3 regions of the Pandoraea vervacti genome follow, and region 3 is predicted to be linked to each of the others. Evidence: riboswitches for the same ligand, from Rfam matches in the RefSeq annotation. Region 3 holds a riboswitch; each other region holds the start of a gene.

Region 1 (6,137 bases), 2.3 Mb from region 3:
CCCGGCCGGTCCGCCGGAGCGACGCAATGGAACGATGCCCCAATCGTAGTCGCGAAGCCGCGCGCGCAGAAGGCATTGCGTCGGGCACACCGTGTTGCCGGAAGGACAACAATGACGTCTGCTCGCTGACGCCCGCTAGTCCCTCACGCCTTTGGCCAACCGTTCTCGAACACGTAATCCTCGACGGCGGCGCGCTCGGCCCAGCCTTCCATCGCCAGCATGGGCGCGTCATAGAATTCGGCGACGTGTCCGAGGCAGAGAATGGCCACCGGCCGGGCGCCGTCGGGCATTTGCAGCAGGCGGGCGACGTCGTCCGGATCGAAAAGCGAAACCCAACCCATGCCGAGGCCTTCGGCGCGGGCGGCGAGCCACAGGTTCTGGATGGCGCACGACACCGAGGCCAGATCCATCTCCGGCATCGTCCTGCGTCCGAAGATGTGACGCTCGCGGCCGTCCATCAGCGCCATCACCACTATCTCGGCGCATTGCTGCATGCCCTCGACCTTGAGCTTCATGAACGCATCGCGGCGCGCACCCAGCGCGTCGGCCGTTTTCAGACGCTCGCGTTCCACCGCGTCGTGCAAGCGCTCGCGAAGCGCAGGCGATGTGATCCGAACGATGCGCCAGGGTTGCATGAAGCCCACGCTCGGGGCGTGATGGGCCGCGTCGAGCAGTCGCGCCAGAACGTGGGGATCGACAGGCGTCGGCACGAAATGACGCATGTCGCGCCGCTCATGGATCGCGCGGTAGACGGCGGCGCGCTCGGATTCGCTAAAAGGCTGTGCCATGAAAGAGGGCGGCAGTGAGCGCCGGGTTCGACGGCCAATAGCCATGCAGATAGGACGCAACGATTGCCCCTTCGCGAAACACCGGTTCGCCCCGCGTTTCGCTGCTCGGGCGCACCGCGTGACACACGGGCGTCATCGGGCTCGTCATGGTCGTGTAGTGGAACGTATGGCCCCGCAGCGTGCCGTGCGGTGTGTCGATCGCCTGCATGCCAAGGCCCGCGAGACGTTTTTGCAGTGTGGCATGTCCGGGCAGAACGCCCAGCATGGGCGTCGAGACGCCCGAGGCATCCGTGAGGCTCTCCAGCAGATACAGCATGCCGCCACATTCGGCGACGATGGGCTTGCCTGAGGACGCGTGTGCACGAAGGCTGTTTGCGCTGACCGTGTTCGCCGCCAGCGTCGCGGCGTGCAGTTCGGGATAGCCGCCCGGCAGGAACACGGCGTCGCATCCAGGCGGCAATGCATCGTTGGCCAATGGCGAAAAATAGGTCACATGCGCGCCGAGCGCCGTCAGCAGACGGATGTTCTCGGGGTAAAGGAACGAGAACGCCGCATCGCGCGCCACCGCAATCCGCTTGCCTTCGAGCCATCTCGGATGTTCGACTGACGGAGGGGCATCGAACGTGAGCGCCGGCGGCAAGTCGGCCAGTGCGGTGCCTGCGAGCGCCTGCGCTGCGGCGGCGATGCGCTCGTCGAGCCGGTCGATTTCATCTGCCTGATGCAAGCCGAGGTGTCGCGCCGGGAACGCCATGTGTTCGGACGTTCCCAGATGCCCCAGCCACCGAAGGTCCGGCGGCATGCCTTCTCGCAACAACTGCGCATGGCGCGACGAGCCAACGTGGTTGGCCAGCACGCCGTACATGGGCAGTCCCGCGCGATAGTGGGCGAGACCCGACGCGATTGCGCCAAACGTTTGCGCCATCGACTTCGCCGAAATGACCGTGACGACAGGCACGCCGAACGTCATCGCGAGGTCCGCACTGCTCGGCGTGCCGTCGAATAATCCCATGACGCCTTCGATGAGGATCAGATCGGCGCTCCGGGCGGCTTGCGCCAGCAGACGTCGGCACTGCGCCTCGCCGACCATCCACAGGTCGAGCGTTTGCACCGGCGCACCGCTCGCCCGTTCGAGAATTTGCGGATCGAGAAAATCGGGGCCGGTCTTGAAGACACGGACCGTGCGCCCCTGCTCGCGATGCAGCCGTGCCAGACCGGCGGTGACCGTGGTCTTGCCCTGACCCGACGCCGGGCCGCTGATGAAGAGCGCGGGGCACGCCATGATCAGAACTCGACGCCCTGCTGGGCCTTCACGCCTTGTTCGCGATACGGGTGCTTCACCAGACGCATCTCGGTGACGAGGTCTGCGGCCTCGATCAGTTCGTCCGGTGCATGACGGCCGGTGACCACCACGTGCTGCATGTCGCCGCGCGCGCGCAGAACGCCCAGCACTTCGTCGAGCGGCAAGTACTCGTACTTCAGCACGGTATTGAGTTCGTCGAGAATCACCATGCGGTAGTTGCCGCTCTCGATCATGTCGACGGCCGTTCGCCAGCCCTTGCGCGCCGTGGCGATGTCCGCGTCGCGGTTCTGCGTATTCCAGGTGTAGCCGTCGCCCATCGTGACGAAGTCGCATTGCGGGTGGCTGCCAAGGAAGTCGCGCTCGGACGTGTGCAGCGCCCCCTTGATGAACTGCACGACACCGATGCGCTGGTCGTGGCCCAGCATGCGCACCGCCATGCCAAACGCGGCTGTGCTCTTGCCCTTGCCGTTACCGGTATGCACGATCAGCAGGCCCTTTTCCGTCGTGGCGGCGGCCTGCTTCTTTTCATGCCCTTCGCGGCGTCGCTGGGTCATGCGCAGATGGGATTCGGTGTCGGTCTTCATCGTGTCGTTACTCCGTGGGCGCCCTGGTGGCGATGGCGACGGTGATGCCGTCGCCGGCGTATTTGCCTGCGAGCAGCGTGCTGCCGGGCGCGGCCAGCAGCGCGCATGGCTCGCATATGGCCTGCACGCCGGTGTGTTCGTGAACCGTGGCCGAGCGTGGCAGCAGAGGATGCTCGTCCAGACAGGCTTCGATCTGTGCGGGGGTGAATCCTGTCAACGCAATGCCGTGTCGCTCGCAGAAGGCCGTGAGCGCCGCGTCCTCGGCTTTCCGGTCGAGCGTGCCGATGACGGCGACATCGTCGAGCGAGTGCGTCCCCAATGCGGCACGCACTGCGGCGTCGATCCGTTCGACGCTCACACCCTGACGAAAGCCGATGCCGAGACTCAGCGGGCGCTCGGCGGCGTGTATGGGCGCTGTGTCGTCGGGCCGCGCCAGCGAGACAACGTCCCCGATCACGATGATCGATGGCGAACCGATGCCGGTCGCGCGGACCGCCGCATGCAGGGTGCGCAGCGTGGCGAGCACCTGCCGCTGAGAGGGCAGTGTTGCCGACTCGATGGCGGCGCAAGGCGTGTGCGGCGGCATACCGGCTTGCAGTAACTGGCGGGCAATGTCTTCGAGACGGCGAATGCCCATGTAGACGACGAGGGTGAGACGTGTGGCGGCGAGGGCCTTCCAGTCGGGCTCGTCCTCACCGGCGCCGTGGCCGGTCACGAAGATCGCGCCCTGGGCCAGTCCCCGGTGCGTGACCGGAATGCCGAGCGTCGTGGGGGCCGCAATCCCCGCCGTGATGCCGTTGATGATCTCGACGGGGATGTTCGCCGCTTGCAAGGCAAGCAGTTCCTCGCCGCCGCGTCCGAAAACGAACGGATCGCCGCCCTTGAGCCGAGCCACGCTGCGACCGGCGCGCAAATGGGTGAGCATCAGCGCAATGATTTCCCGCTGCGGGGTCGACGCGTGTCCGCCGCGCTTGCCGACGTGGACGACCTGCGCGTGCGGGCCGGCCATGTGCAGGACGTCGGGATTGACGAGGTCGTCGACCAGCACGACGTCTGCAACGGCAAGCGCGCGCATCGCCTTGACGGTGATGAGTTCTGCGTCGCCCGGTCCCGCCCCGATCAGCCAGGCACGGCTCATTGCCGACCTCGCGCGCACGAGGGAAACGTCATGCGCGACAGCGATGCCGGCAATGCCACAGATGTCGGCGCGACACCCGGCAGGGGACAGGGACGCGCCGCCGGAAGCGGGCCAGGACGATGACTCATAAGGCGGAACGACGGGGGGAGTGCATGCGTGCTCACGGCAGCCCGTTGCCGAGGCGGCTGCGTGAGCGACGCACGGCAACGTCTCTTAGAGGATGAAAAATTTGGTGGCGAGCATACCACAGGCGTTTGGCCGCTCGCTGCCTTGACGGGGCGGTGTCCGCCACCTACACTCGCGGCTAATCTGGTGCTCGCGCGCACGTTCCTGTGCGCGCAGTTAAACGGGAAACAGGAGGGCGGCGCGACCACGCCTCGGTCGTGCGACGCGACGCTCCAGCCTGTGCTGCCCCCGCAACGGTAAAACGAAGGTGTCGCAGTCATGCGGCGCCAGGCCGTCTTCAACCCCGCACATGTTTCATGTGACATGTGTTTCACGGGGCGAGACCACTGCGCGATAGCCTTCGATGGCGGCGTGGGAAGGTGAAGCGGCCATTTCGTCAGCCCGGATACCGGCCGGAGAAGACGATTGGCACTGCGGGTAGGCGGTGTGCAGTCAAACCCTCAGCTTTGCCACGTGTCCCCCGTTTTCCCGATGCGCCCGCCACCGGTGGCGCCGCCATGCCCTGCCGGGCAGGCAGCACGCCATACCGGTCAGGCATCGGAAGCGGCAGAAGCGTGCAACTACGCTTTGTCTTTTCCATGTCGACTTCCATGCGCAAGATCCCCGTGACCGTGATCACGGGCTTTCTCGGCAGCGGTAAAACCACGCTGCTGCGTCACATCCTGTCCAACAACCATGGCTTGCGCGTTGCCGTCATCGTCAACGAGTTTGGCGAGCTGGGCATCGACGGCGAAATCCTCAAGGGTTGCGGCATCGGCTGCGACGAGAACGGCCAGGAAACCGAAGGCCAGTTGTACGAACTGGCCAATGGCTGCCTTTGCTGCACCGTGCAGGAGGAGTTCTTTCCCGTGATGGAAGCGCTCAACGAGCGACGCGACCAGATCGATCACGTGCTCATCGAGACCTCCGGGCTGGCATTGCCTAAGCCGCTGGTGCAGGCCTTCAACTGGCCTTCGATCCGCAATGGATTCACCGTCGATGCGGTCATCACGGTCGTGGACGGGCCCGCCACCGCCAGCGGGCAATTTGCCGAAAACCCGGACGCCGTCGACGAGCAACGCAAGGCCGACCCGAATCTCGATCATGAATCGCCGCTGCACGAACTCTTCGAAGACCAGTTGAGTGCAGCCGATCTGGTCATCCTCAACAAGACCGATCTGCTCGATGCGGCAGCGCAGGCCAGTGTGACGGCGCTGATTCGCGAGGCACTGCCCGCCCACGTGAAGATCGTGCCCGCGAGCAACGGCAATCTCGACCTGAGCGTGTTGCTCGGGCTGGAATCGGCGTCCGAAGCGACCATCGATCAGCGGCCCGACCATCATGGCTCGGGGCACGACGCCGACCACCATCACGACGAGTTCGACTCGGTCATGGTGTCGGCGCCGCAGGCCGCAGCGCTCGCCCCGTTGACCCGCGACAAGGTCATCGCCGCATTGAGCCAGCTTGTCGAAAATCACACGATCTATCGCGCCAAAGGCTTTGCTGCCTTGCCCGGCGCGCCCATGCGTCTGGTCGTGCAGGGGGTGGGCAAGCGCTTCGACAGCTACTTCGATCGTCACTGGCGCGACGGCGAATCACGCGGCAGTCGCTTTGTGCTGATCGGGGAAGATCTCGATGCCGACGCCCTCCAGCGCGAGTTCGATGTGGCGCTTGGCGTCGTGTCGCCGGCCGCAGTGGCCTGAAGCACCCGGCCCAAACAGGAAGACGCTTCGCATGCACTTGTTACGCACGGTCCCCGGCGGCTTTGTCGACGACGCGGCAGGGGTAATCCGCATCGACCAGCAGCCTGCCGACATCGTCGTGCTCAGCTCGGCCGACACGACCTTGTCGTTGCTGGCGAGCGTGGTGGCGCGGCTCGGTGACGATTTCCCGAGTCTGCGGCTGGCCAATGTCACGTATCTTCGGCAACCGGCGTCCGTCGACTTTTACATCGAGGACGTCTTGCAGCATGCGCGCGTCGTCGTGGTCGATCATCTGGGCGGTGAAGCCTACTGGCCGTACGGAATCGAGCAGATCGTGGCGCTGGCGCAGCGTCGCGCCCAGATGCTCGTGATGTTCTCGGGCGACTTGCAGGAGGACCCGAATCTGACGGCGCTCAGCACCGCCAGCCCCGAGTTCTGCACGCGTTTGTGGCGCTATCT
Region 2 (6,137 bases), 490 kb from region 3:
TTCATTGTGCGACGCATTCACCGGATCACCCTCCGCGACAGCAACCACAGGAAGACGGGCACACCGATCATCGCCGTGATCACGCCCACCGGCAGTTGCGTCGGTGCGATAACGGTGCGCGCGACCAGATCGGCGAGCATCAGCAACGCTCCGCCCCCGAGCGCGGCGGCAGGAAGCAGCATGCGTTGATCGTTGCCGAAGCGCAGGCGCAGGATGTGCGGCACGACCAGACCGACGAAGCCGATACTGCCCGCCGTCGTGACGGCGATCGCCGTTGCGAGCGACGCGGCCAGATAGACGCGCATACGCAAGGGACCGACCGCCACGCCCACGGCTTGCGCGACGGCTTCGCCACGCAGCAGCACGTTCAGGCGATGCGCGACGGGACTCACGATGAGCAGCGTCACGACGAGCGCGATCAGCGGCAGCGAGGCGCGGTCGACGCCATTCAGATCCCCGGTGAGCCAGAACAGCATGCCGCGCAGACTCGCGTCGGGCGCGAGCGTGAGAATCAGCGTCGCGAGCGCGCCGAAACCGGCGGCCATCATCACACCGGTCAGCAACAGCCTGGCGCTGCTGTCCTGCTCGCCGGCGCGCAGGAAACTGCGACGCGACAACCCCATCACGATGGCAATGGCGGCCAGCGCGCCAAGGAAGGCGCTCGTCTGTACCCAGAAAAACGGCAGCATGAGCGCCAGCGAGGCCAGCGCGGCCACGCCCGCGCCGCCGGAGATGCCGAGCACGTAGGGGTCCGCTAGCGGATTGCGTAGCAACGTTTGCATGAGCGTGCCCGCAACGGCCAGCAGGCCGCCGCAGGCGAACGCCGCAAGCGCACGCGGCAGGCGCAGTCGCCAGATCACATCGCCGACGAGGCCGACATCGTGCCCCAGCGCCATCGCCCCGATCTCGCGTAGCGACACCGGAACGCTGCCCAGCATGAGCGATGCGATCAGCACAGCCAGCACGACAGCGGCCAGCCCTGCCCAGATGGTGAGCGCGCGCCGCAACGTCATGCGGCGATGCGTCCTGCCCGGACGCTGTCGAGATTGCCGAGATTGCCGTTAGCGCGCCGCGGCCGGTCAGAACTGCTTCCAGCCGAGCGAGACGTAAATCGCGCGCCCGAGGGTGTTGTAGCCATAAACCGTCTGGTAGTTCTTGTTGAAGACATTATCCAGATGCGCCGAGACGTACCAGGACTTGTCGATGTTGTAGCGGGCCTGGAGATTCACCAGCGTGTAGGCGCCGAGATGCTGACCTCCCGTATCGTAACGCTCGCCGCTGTAGAAGACATCGCCGCCGACGCTGAATTTATCCGTGAGCGTCTGCGTCACGCCGAGCGAACCGTACTGTTTGGCGCGACGCGCGAGTACCTTGTCGGCGTCCAGATCCGTCGGATTTTGTCGCGTGAACGACAAGCGCACGTCCGTGCCGGTCCGCTGGATCTTGCCCAGATACGTCAGTTCCAGCCCTTCGACGCGGGCCTTTGCCACGTTCGCCGCCGTGTACGGAAACACGGTGAGCGACTGGATCAGATTCGTATAGTCGGTGCGGAACAGCGCGAGCTTTGCCAGACCGAAACGCGCGTCATGGAATTGCACGGCGAGTTCCTTCGAGATCGAGCGTTCCGGTTGCAGATTCGGATTGCCGAAGCCCGGAAAGAACAGCTCGTTGAAGGTCGGCGCGCGAAAACCGTCCGAGGCGTTCGCCATCAGCTTCCACTGGTCGGTCAGCCGATAGCCGTAGCCGACCCAGCAGCTGTTGGCGCCCCCGAAGTCCGAATACATGTCGCGGCGCACGCTTGCCTGCACTTCATGCCGGTTCGCGAACACCCCCTCGTAGCCGACGTAAATCGAGTCGAGATGGCGGTTGTTGTGGTCGTAGTTCGTGTTGCTCTCGACCGTTTGCTCCTGACGCGTGTAACCGGCAATCAGCTTGTGATCGGGCATGAACGCGTACTCGTTGGTCCAGTCGATCTGATTGCTCGACGTATGGTAGTTACCGTTGCCCTTGCCGTTCAGATAGTTGTAGTTGTCATCGTCGCCCTGCGTCACGGTGAATCGCGTGTGCCACTTGTCGGTCACATTGCCCTTGGCGTAGGCCGATATCTGGCGCACGCGGGCATCGGTATCGTTCAGGTCGGAAGGCTTGCCGAACGCATTGTCGTAGCTGATGCTGCCATCGCTCTGGAACAGACGCGCGCCCACTTCCCAGGTGTGGCCAAGTTTGCGCGAGAGCGCGGCGCTCACGCTGGTGTTGTCGTCGCCGTTGCGATTCGGGTTGACCTTCGGTGCGAAGCGCGGGTCCTGTGCCGAGATACCGTTGGTGTGAAAGCGCGAGACATCGAGCGAGAAGCGTGTCTTGCCTTCATCGAACGATCCCGCGATGCCCGCGTTCGCTTGGGTGGTGTTATTCGTACCGTAGCCGAGCTCGGCGTAGGCCTTGGGCGGCCCGCCGTCGCCTTTGCGCGTGAATATCTGGATGACGCCGCCCACCGCCTGCGAACCGTACAGTGCGGATACGTTGCCGCGCACGATTTCGATGTGGTCGATTTGCGACACCGGGATCTGCGCGATGTTGGTCGTGCCGGTCGTTGCGGAGTTGACGGGCACGCCGTCGATCAGCACGAGCGACGCATTGGACGCCGCGCCGCGCATGAAAATACTGGCCGACGCGCCGAAGCCCCCGTTCTGGGCGATTTCGACACCGGCCTGCCCACGCAGCAACGAAGGCAGGTCCTGCGCCTGACTTTGCTCGATTTGCGCGCGGGTGATGACCGAGGTGGACGCGAGCGTATCCGCGAGCTTCTGCTCGGTGCGCGAGGCCGTCACGACCGTGGTGTTGAGCGAAGCATCGCTCGCCTGCGCGTGCGCCCCGAGACTGATGGCGAACAGGGTGGCGGCGATCGTCAGGCGATGCACGCCGGGCTTCATGGCCGTATCGAGCGGACCTGGACGCGACGGATACGAGGATGGTGACGCAGGTGACGCGGGAGAAAATGCAGGCGCGTGTGGCGCCATCGCGCGAACGTGGGTGCGCATGATCGGGTGTGACTTCCGTAATTTTCTTATTGCCTTGGCCCGTTCCCCCGCAGGCCGCCGACGAAAGGGGAGCGCCGGTGACACGTCGAAATGCGAACACGATGGGAAGCATCGACACCTGAAAACGACGAGACGCCGCCAGCGGCTTGCGCCACGCGGCATGTGGATCCCCACTCACTTGGGCCGGTATCCGGGCTGGTCATCGTCGCGCCTGACCGGCCTTCCCGTGCACGCGTGGCGCACAGTGGCGATGGGGGTGAGGCGCGTTTTCGGAAACCTTTCGGGTCGAAAGAATGACTTACCGTTGCGGGGGCAGCACAGGTTGGCCAGCCCGTGTGGGGACGCGGCTCCCTGTTTCCCGTTTAACTGCGCATGCCGGGGGGGCGTGCGCGAGCACCGAAGTGCCGCAAGTGTAGGGGCCATTCGAACGAGCGTCAATGCTCGTTCGTCGGGCATTGGCCGCCGATTCCGTTAGAATGTAGGGCAATCAAGAGGACGCAGCCCGATGCTCACCGATCTCGACAATCTCACCGACAAAATGGAACAGTTGGTTGTCATCAGCCAACGCTTTCACCAACACAATCAAGCGCTGCTCGCGGAACTCGACCGTGCGCGCGCAGAATGTGACGAAACCCGCGCCGCCATTGAGCAATTGCGCACCGAACGCGACGCCTTGCGACTGCAACGCGATCAGCTCGCCGCCAAGATCGACGAAGCGCAGGTTCGCCTGAACGCGATCCTTGAAAAGCTCCCGACGCAAAACCCCGCTGAGGGTCAGATGGATCTGCTCGGCACCCCCGGTGGAGAAAACGCATGACGATCAAGCAGCTCGAAGTTAATATTCTCGAACAGTCTTACCGCCTCGCCTGCCCGCCGGAACACGAAGCCGACCTGCTCGCTTCCGTGTCGCGCGTGGACGCGGAAATGAGCAAGGTGCGTGCGCAAAGCAGCGTGCGCGGCACCGACCGGATTGCCGTCATGGCAGCGTTGAGTCTGGCATCCGAATTGCTTGCGCTGGAAAAAAGCATTGCTGCCGGACAAGCATTCCCCGCCGAAGAAATTCAGCGTAGAATGCAAGCCATGGATGAACGACTGAGCGCTGTGATCGATCAGTATCAAAGCTGAATGACCCGGTAGCCGTCCAGTCCAAAAGGTTAGTTTTCCCTGCCTGGTTCGCGAAAGTCATAGATTCCTTGAACCAATGATCTGTTGCAGGTTGCGGAAGTTTGTAGTGCTGGCGTGAGCGTCACTCTGTCTGATGAACCCAAAGCGCTACTAACCGCGACCACCTTGAACCTTCGGTTCAGGATGCCGGCTTAGCGGCTGAGGCGGGGACCCAATACACGGCACTGCGTTCGCGCAGTGCCGTTTTTTTTCGACGAGCATGCAAATGAAAGGCGACCCGAAGGTCGCTTTTTTACCTGCGCAACGGATTCGTCTGAGGGGCCAGACGTATGACCATCAGAACTGCGCTTCGCTCAGGAAAAGCGCCGAATCCGCGCCCTCGGTGATGGTCAGTGCCAGCCCCGGCGCCTGCGTCAGAATGTGATCTGCGTAGAAGCGCGCCGTGCCGATCTTGGCGTCGAAAAACGACGGATCCTGATCGCGCAGCTTTTGCGCCGCGAGCAGCGCTCGCCCCATCTGCCAGCCGCCCAGCACGATACCCGCCAGCTTTAGATACGGCACGCTGCCGGCAAACACCGCGTTGGCATTGTCCTGGGCATTCGCCACCACGTAGTCGACCACGATCGACAGCGCTTCGCGTCCCTTCGCGAGACGATCCGCCACCGACACCGCCACACCGCCCGCGGCCCGCAGTTCGCTTTCCGTCGCCGCGATTTGCTCACACAGCGCGTTGGCGACGGCACCGCGATCGCGCAGCGTCTTGCGCCCGATCAGATCGTTCGCCTGAATCGCCGTCGTTCCTTCATAGATCGGCAGAATGCGCGCGTCGCGATAGTACTGCGCCGCTCCGGTTTCTTCAATGAAACCCATGCCGCCATGCACCTGCACACCGAGACTCGTCACGTCGAGCGACATCTCCGTACTCCAGCCCTTCACGATCGGCACGAGGAACTCGTAGACGGCTTGCGCACGCTTGCGCTCGTCGGCCTCCGGCGCATGATGGGCGATGTCGGCTTGCGCGGCGGCCACATAGGCAAGGGCGCGTGCGCCTTCGGTCAGTGAACGCATCGTCATGAGCATGCGCTTGACGTCGGGGTGATGGATGATGGTCACCGCGTCGCGCGACGAACCATCCACCGGACGGCTTTGCAGACGATCGCGCGCGTAGGCAACGGCATGCTGATACGCACGCTCGGCCACGGCTACCCCCTGCATGCCGACAGCGAAGCGCGCCGCGTTCATCATGATGAACATGTATTCGAGGCCGCGATTTTCCTCGCCGACGAGATACCCCGTCGCACCACCGTTATCGCCGAACTGGAGCACTGCCGTCGGACTCGCCTTAATGCCCAGCTTGTGTTCGATGGATACGCAATGCACGTCGTTACGCGCACCAAGGTTCCCCTCGGCGTCGACGTTGAACTTCGGCACGATAAACAACGAAATGCCCTTCACGCCTGCGGGCGCATCGGGGGTACGGGCGAGCACGAGGTGGACGATGTTCTCCGCCATATCGTGTTCGCCGAACGTGATGAATATCTTCGTGCCGAAGAGGCGATAGGTGCCATCGGCTTCGCGTTCCGCACGCGTGCGCACCATGGCCAGATCGGACCCTGCCTGCGGCTCGGTCAGGTTCATCGTGCCGGTCCACTCGCCCGAGAGCAGCTTCGGCACGTAGAGGGCGCGTTGCGCCTGCGTGCCGGCGGTGAGCAATGCTTCGACGGCGCCGTCCGTCAGCAACGGACACAATGCAAACGAGAGATTCGCTGCGTTGAGCATTTCCGTGCAGGGCGTGGCGACGAGCTTGGGCAGCCCCTGACCGCCGAACTCCTGCGGATGCAGCACTCCCTGCCAGCCCGCCTCGGAGAACTGACGGAAGGCTTCCTTGAAGCCGGGCGTGGTCGTGACGGCACCGTCCTTCCACGTGCTCGGCTGTTGATCGCCGATCACGTTCAGCGGCGCGAGAACTTCCTG
Region 3 (6,137 bases):
CGAACGCACGCGCGCGGGCGTTCGTCATGTCCACATCGCGCAGCGCTTGCTCGACGATGTGCGCGTCATCGGGCGTATCGACGTCGAGCAGGCGCTTGTGCGGCGTTCGTCCCATCCAGACGACCTGTTCAACGCTCAGGCCGAAGTCGTCCGGCAACTCCTGCAAGAGCACCGCGATGTGCTGCGCAGACCAACGCGGCGACGCACGCCAAACGTCGGTGCCGTCGAGCGTGACTGTGCCTGCCTGCGGCTTTGCGTAACGGAATGCACAGCGCAGCAGGCTTGTCTTGCCGCTGCCGTTCGGGCCGATCAGCCCGACGAACTCGCCGCGCGAGACGTCGAGCGAGATCGATTGAAGTAGCGGCGACGCGTTTGGGCCAGCCAGATCGGCGGGCGACCAGCTCAGGCTGGCAATGTCGAGTGCGGCAGGCATCGGCGGGCGGGCCTCAGAACTTCATCGTCGCCACGACCTGCGCCGAGCGCGATGGGCCGAGCAGCCACTCTGTCGGCGATTCCGACGTCACCGCATACGCGCGATTGCCAAGGTTGCGCAGATAGAGCGCGAGATTGATGCGTCGGGTCGCCTGCCACGACGCCGAGGCGTCGAATACCGTGAACGCGGGTATCGGCGCCGTGTTGGCGTTATCGCTGTAGCGACGCCCGACGTAGCGCAATCCCGTGCCGATCACGACGTCGCGCACGGGCGTGTAGGTCAGCCACACGTTGGCGGTCTGCTGCGGAATGTTGTTCGGCACGTTGCCGTTGCGCGACACGGCCACCCCATCCACGCTTTCGTCGAAATTATCGTAACGGGCGCGCAAGAGCGACGCATTCGCCTCGACGGAGAAGCCGTAGCCCAGCGTCAGCGCACCGGACACCTCAACACCGCGAGACGACTGCTGGCCGACTTGTTGCGTCACCGTCGGATGCAACGGATCGGTCGCCAGGAGATGCCGTTTCACGATCTGGTAGACGGCGAGCGTCCAGAAGCCCCGACCGTTCGGCAGTTCCTGCTTGAAGCCCGCCTCCCACTGCTCGCCGGTCGCGAGATCGAACCGGGTCTGCGATTGCGACAGGGTGACCAGCGAGCCGATGCTGTCTGCACCGCGCGTGTACTGACCGTAGACCGACGCCGAGGGACTGAGCTGATACACGAGGCCAAGACGCCAGCCGACGTTCGAGAACGTCTTGCCGAACTCAGATCCTGTGGCCAGTTGCCGACGCGAATAGTCAAGATAGTCGTAACGCACGCCACCCACCGCCGACAGGCGCGGCGTGATGTCGAAACGGTCTTCGGCGAACAACGCCACCTGACGCGTCAGCGTGCGGAATTCGGGCAAGGTCGGATCGGGGCTGGCGAACACGCCCGGGTCGAAAGCATCCGCATTGACGACCGACGTGCCGCCAAACGGTGTGTTGCTGTCGCGCTGAAACGAGATCTGATTGGCCTCGACGCCGATGACGAAGCGGTTCGCGTGTCCCGCGAGGGTACGGTCGATGGTGGCATCGAGCCGGTTGCCGACCTGATGCTCGTGCTGAAGGATCTCGATGTAGTCGCTGCGCGTGACCCGACGCGTGGACGGGTCCATCTCGTACGATTCGCTGTTGCGCCAATGACGGCGGGTGTTCAGGTAGTACAACTGACCGCGGATCGTGATGCCGTCGGCGGCCCGGAAGACGCCGGTCAACCGCGTCGACTGATCGAAGTAGGCGATCAGTGCATCGCCCACGTTGAAGTTCCGGTAACGCAGGGACGTATCGATCGTGCCGTTGTTGAGCGGCACGCCGAAATACGTCGCCGGCATCTGACGTGCGTAGTCGTAGTCGAGCGTGAACGACAGTGTCGGCGACACGTCGAGCTTCACCGCGCCGCCGAACGAAGTCGTATGCGCATCGCCGCGCTCGGCCCAACCGTTGCCGCGGTTGTCGCTCACATAAAAGCGGTACGACAACATGGGGCCGAGTGCGCCGGTGGTGTCGAGCGCGAAGCGTTTCTGGCCATCGGTTCCGAAGCCCGCCTGAATCGTGGTCGCGGACTCGCGCTGCGCTCGCTTCGGCACGACATTCACCACACCGCCGATCGCGCCCTCGCCGTACAGCACCGATGCCGGTCCGCGCAGCACGTCGATGCGCTCGACTTGCCAGGTGTCGAAGGGAAAGGTCATCGTGCCCGCGCCGGGATAGAGGCGCGTGCCGTCGTAGAGCGTCATCACCGACTCCTGACCGGCGAAGCCGCGCACGGCGAGCGCGGTGCCGCCATTGCCCGGCGTGGCCGTGCTGGTGAAGCCGGTGGTGCGCGTCACGGCGTCGTTGACGCTCTGATCGCCGCGCGCTTCGATCTGCCGGGCGCTCAGCGTCTCGACGCTCGCGGGCGTGTCGAGACTGGACAGGTTCAGACGGGAACCGGTGGGCGTCGGCGTGGAGAGTGGCGCGTCGTCGCGCGCGTGTTGCGCATTGACGGTGACCCGCGGCAGGTGGGTGTCGTCGGCAAACGTGACGGCGCTGCCGAACAGCGAGACAACGGTGAGCGCGGCTTTGCCAAGGGCGAAACAACGCCCTGCCGGGACCCTGTCGAGGGTCGTCGAGCATGGATGATGCATGGGTCTCCTGGGGTTTCGCGCCCCAAAAAAAGGTCGATGTGCCCAACGGCCAGGTCTGACTTCCCGTCGCGAGGACGAGTCACAGTGGCGCGACCGCGCTGGATTTGCACCAGCTTCCGGCCGTCGGTAGCGCGCATTCTACGTGTTGTTTCGGTTCATGTCGCTCACGTGGCAGGTGACTACCGCCCTTGAGCGAATCGGCACAGCGATTGATCGTTCGCGCATCGCGTCGCCGCGTTGGCGAGGGTAGACTGCATCGGCCTTCTCCCGGAAACCCCCGACGATGCGACCCGACACTGCGCCCCACCCGCGTGAAAGCCAGCGCGAAATCCATGCACGGCCCGACATCGGGCTGACGGCGCGCGTTATTCAGGGCAACGAACTGCGGATTGCCAGCATCCATCTCGAGCACAATGCCCTCATCGTCGTCGACAAAGGCATCAAGACGGTGACGACGAGCGACGGCGCGCGCGCCCGCGCAACGCCGGGTCAGGCCCTCGTCGTACGTGGTGCGCAGACGGTGGACTTCACGAACGTGCTGGCGTCGGACGGCACGTACGAGGCGCGGTGGCTCGTATTCGACGACGCGCTGTTGTTCGACGAACGCTATCGTCGCGACGCCACGGCAGCCGAACGCGCCACTGCCGGGCGAAAGTCGGCGATCGCGCTCGGGAAGATCGCAAGACAATTTCATGCGTCGTTCGAAGCGGCGTGCGAGGCGCTCTGCCCCATCGACCCGGTACCCGAAGGCGTTGCACGGCTGCGCGCGCTTGAGGTTGCCTACTGGTTGCTCGCGTGTGGCGTCTCGCTGGCGCCTCACGCTGCCCGGACTTCCATCGCGGCCAGGGTCCGCCATCTGATTGCCGCCGACGTCGATGCGTCATGGTCGTCCGCCGTCGTGTCCGGGCGCCTCGCCATGTCCGAGGCCACGCTTCGACGTCGGCTCTGCGCTGAAGGCACGTCGCTCACGGCAGTCCTTGCAGACGTCCGGATGACCACGGCCCTGACCATGCTTCAGGCAACGTCGCGCCCGATCTCGGACGTGGCGATGTGCGTCGGCTACGAATCGCCGTCGCGATTTTCCGTGCGCTTTCGGGAGCGTTTCGGATTCTCCCCCTCCGCCGTACGCGATTCCGGTCGTGACAACCGCGGCGCCTAGCCCTTCAGGAATTCATGCCCATGCTGACCGTACATCACCTCGGCGTCTCCCAATCGGAGCGCATCGTCTGGCTCTGCGAGGAACTTGCCATCCCTTACCAGTTGGTGCGTTATGCGCGCGACCCCGTCACTCGCCTGGCGCCGGAAGCACTCAGGCAGTTGCATCCGCTCGGTGCCGCCCCGGTCATCGAGGATGGCGACACGATGCTTGGCGAATCGGCTGCCATCGTGGAATACCTGCTGACGAAATTCGGCGATGGCCGACTGCAAATCGGACCGGATCACGCCGACTATCCCCACTATCTGTACTGGTTTCACTTCGCCAACGGCAATCTCCAGCCGATCATCCTGCGCTACATGACGCTCGCGCGGGCCGGACTGCCCGTTGACCATCCGGCACTCGCCAGCACCATGGGACGCCTGCAAGTCGCACTCGACACGATGGACAAGCATCTCGTCGCCCGTCCCTATCTTGCTGGCGACGCGTTCACTGCCGCCGACATCATGACCGTGTTCTCACTCACGACCATGGGCGTGTTTCAGCCCATCGACCTGACGCCGTACCCGCACATCCAGGCTTATCTGGCCCGGATTGGCGAGCGTCCCGTCTACCAACGCGCGATGGAGATCTGCGAACCCGGAATGGTGCGGGAACTCTGAAGAAAAACCGCGCAAATGAGCGTTTTGATGCGCGAATTCGTCGAGCATGAGCAGAAAGTCGCCCAATCGGGAAGACCCGCAGTACAATCGCCCCCACTCTGAATTACCTCCACCTTCGCCCCCCCGGCGCGATGCCCGCCGCTTCGACGGCGGCCGGGGGGCGCTGATTCGCGCATCAGGCTATTGAGGAACACGACTTTGGCAACATCGGAACACGACCCGCTCGGCGAGGGCATCGAAGCAGGGGCGTCAGCCCCGTCGGAGCTGCGCCGCTCCCTGTCCGCACGGCACCTGACGATGATCGCCGTGGGCGGCTCGATCGGCACCGGCCTGTTCGTAGCCTCCGGGGCCACCATCGCGCAGGCAGGACCGGGCGGGGCGTTGCTGGGTTATGTGCTGATCGGCCTGATGGTCTACTTCCTGATGACCAGCCTTGGCGAACTGGCCGCGGCCATGCCCGTGTCCGGTTCATTCTCGACGTACGGTGCGCGCTATGTCGACGAAGGCTTCGGCTTCGCGCTGGGCTGGAACTACTGGTACAACTGGGCCGTCACCGTCGCGGTCGACCTCGTCGCAGCACAACTGGTCATGGCGTACTGGTTCCCCCATGTGCCAGGTGTGTACTGGAGCGCCTTGTTCCTTGCCATCACCTTCGGTCTGAATGCCCTGTCGGCGCGGGGCTTCGGCGAAGCGGAGTTCTGGTTTGCGCTGATCAAGGTCGTTGCCGTACTGGCTTTCGTCGCGATGGGCTTGATGATGCTGCTCGGCATCATTCGCGGTGGCGAGGCCGGCGGGGTTGCCAACTGGACGGTTGGCGACGCGCCGTTCGCGGGCGGCTTCGCTGCCCTCATCGGTGTAGCGATGGTCGTCGGCTTCTCGTTTCAGGGTACGGAACTCATCGGCATCGCCGCCGGCGAATCCAAGGACCCGGCGCGCAATCTGCCGCGTGCCGTGCGTCAGGTGTTCTGGCGCATTTTGCTGTTCTACGTCGCCGCGATTCTGGTCATCGGCCTGCTCATCCCGTATACCGATCCGCATCTGTTGCGCAATGACGTCACCGATGTCAGCGTCAGCCCGTTCGCCCTGATCTTCGAGCGGGCGGGACTGCTGGGGGCGGCCTCGGTCATGAATGCCGTCGTGCTGACCTCCGTGTTGTCGGCAGGAAACTCCGGCATGTATGCCGCCACCCGCATGCTCTACAGTCTGGCTCGCGATGGCAAGGCGCCGCGCATGTTCGGCCGGATCTCGCGCAACGGCGTGCCGATGTGCGCGTTGCTTGCGACGGCGGCCGTCGCGGCACTGTGCTTCTTCACCTTCGTGTTCAGCCCGAACGCCGTCTACATCTGGCTGCTCAACACCTCCGGCATGACAGGCTTCATCGCCTGGCTGGGCATCGCGATCAGCCATTACCGGTTCCGCCGTGGTTACGTCAAACAGGGTTACGACCTGGCGAACTTGCCCTATGTCTCGCCGTTTTTCCCGTTCGGCCCCATCTTCGCGTTCGCGCTATGCCTGATCATCACGCTGGGGCAGAACTATCAGGCGTTTCTACAGGACAGGATCGACTGGGGCGGCGTGGTCGCGACGTACATCGGCATTCCGCTGTTCCTGCTGATCTGGGCCGGTTACCGTGTGGTGCGCGGCTCGCACTTCGTCAGGTATCGCGACATGCACTTCCCGAATACGCAGGCGTCCGCCCGCGCAGACGCCCACGGCGGT

Evidence for each region. A riboswitch is a leader RNA that binds a small molecule or an ion and turns the genes downstream of it on or off. The one in region 3 is predicted to bind cobalamin.
Region 1: it holds a riboswitch for cobalamin, as region 3 does, so the genes downstream of both, cobW (cobalamin biosynthesis protein CobW) here and UC34_RS04145 (TonB-dependent receptor) in region 3, are expected to answer to the same signal.
Region 2: it holds a riboswitch for cobalamin, as region 3 does, so the genes downstream of both, UC34_RS06395 (TonB-dependent receptor plug domain-containing protein) here and UC34_RS04145 (TonB-dependent receptor) in region 3, are expected to answer to the same signal.

Annotation. Positions count from the first base shown of each region.
Region 1 is NZ_CP010897.2:4,289,251-4,295,387, reverse strand. Features, by position in the region: gene bluB (5,6-dimethylbenzimidazole synthase) at 144-788, opposite strand; gene UC34_RS18625 (cobyrinate a,c-diamide synthase) at 772-2,070, opposite strand; gene cobO (cob(I)yrinic acid a,c-diamide adenosyltransferase) at 2,070-2,672, opposite strand; gene UC34_RS26140 (cobalamin biosynthesis protein) at 2,680-3,003, opposite strand; partial or broken gene cobA (uroporphyrinogen-III C-methyltransferase) at 3,085-3,810, opposite strand; cobalamin riboswitch at 4,104-4,407, shown strand; gene cobW (cobalamin biosynthesis protein CobW) at 4,575-5,678, shown strand; gene cobN (cobaltochelatase subunit CobN) at 5,710-6,137, shown strand, end outside.
Region 2 is NZ_CP010897.2:1,407,446-1,413,582, reverse strand. Features, by position in the region: gene UC34_RS06400 (FecCD family ABC transporter permease) at 18-1,013, opposite strand; gene UC34_RS06395 (TonB-dependent receptor plug domain-containing protein) at 1,080-2,930, opposite strand; cobalamin riboswitch at 3,203-3,454, opposite strand; gene UC34_RS06390 (hypothetical protein) at 3,544-3,855, shown strand; gene UC34_RS06385 (cell division protein ZapA) at 3,852-4,163, shown strand; RNA gene ssrS (6S RNA) at 4,197-4,377, shown strand; gene UC34_RS06375 (acyl-CoA dehydrogenase) at 4,500-6,137, opposite strand, start outside.
Region 3 is NZ_CP010897.2:919,346-925,482, reverse strand. Features, by position in the region: gene UC34_RS04150 (ABC transporter ATP-binding protein) at 1-433, opposite strand, end outside; gene UC34_RS04145 (TonB-dependent receptor) at 447-2,600, opposite strand; adenosylcobalamin (AdoCbl) riboswitch at 2,598-2,745, opposite strand; gene UC34_RS04140 (helix-turn-helix transcriptional regulator) at 2,884-3,759, shown strand; gene UC34_RS04135 (glutathione S-transferase family protein) at 3,780-4,418, shown strand; gene UC34_RS04130 (amino acid permease) at 4,617-6,137, shown strand, end outside.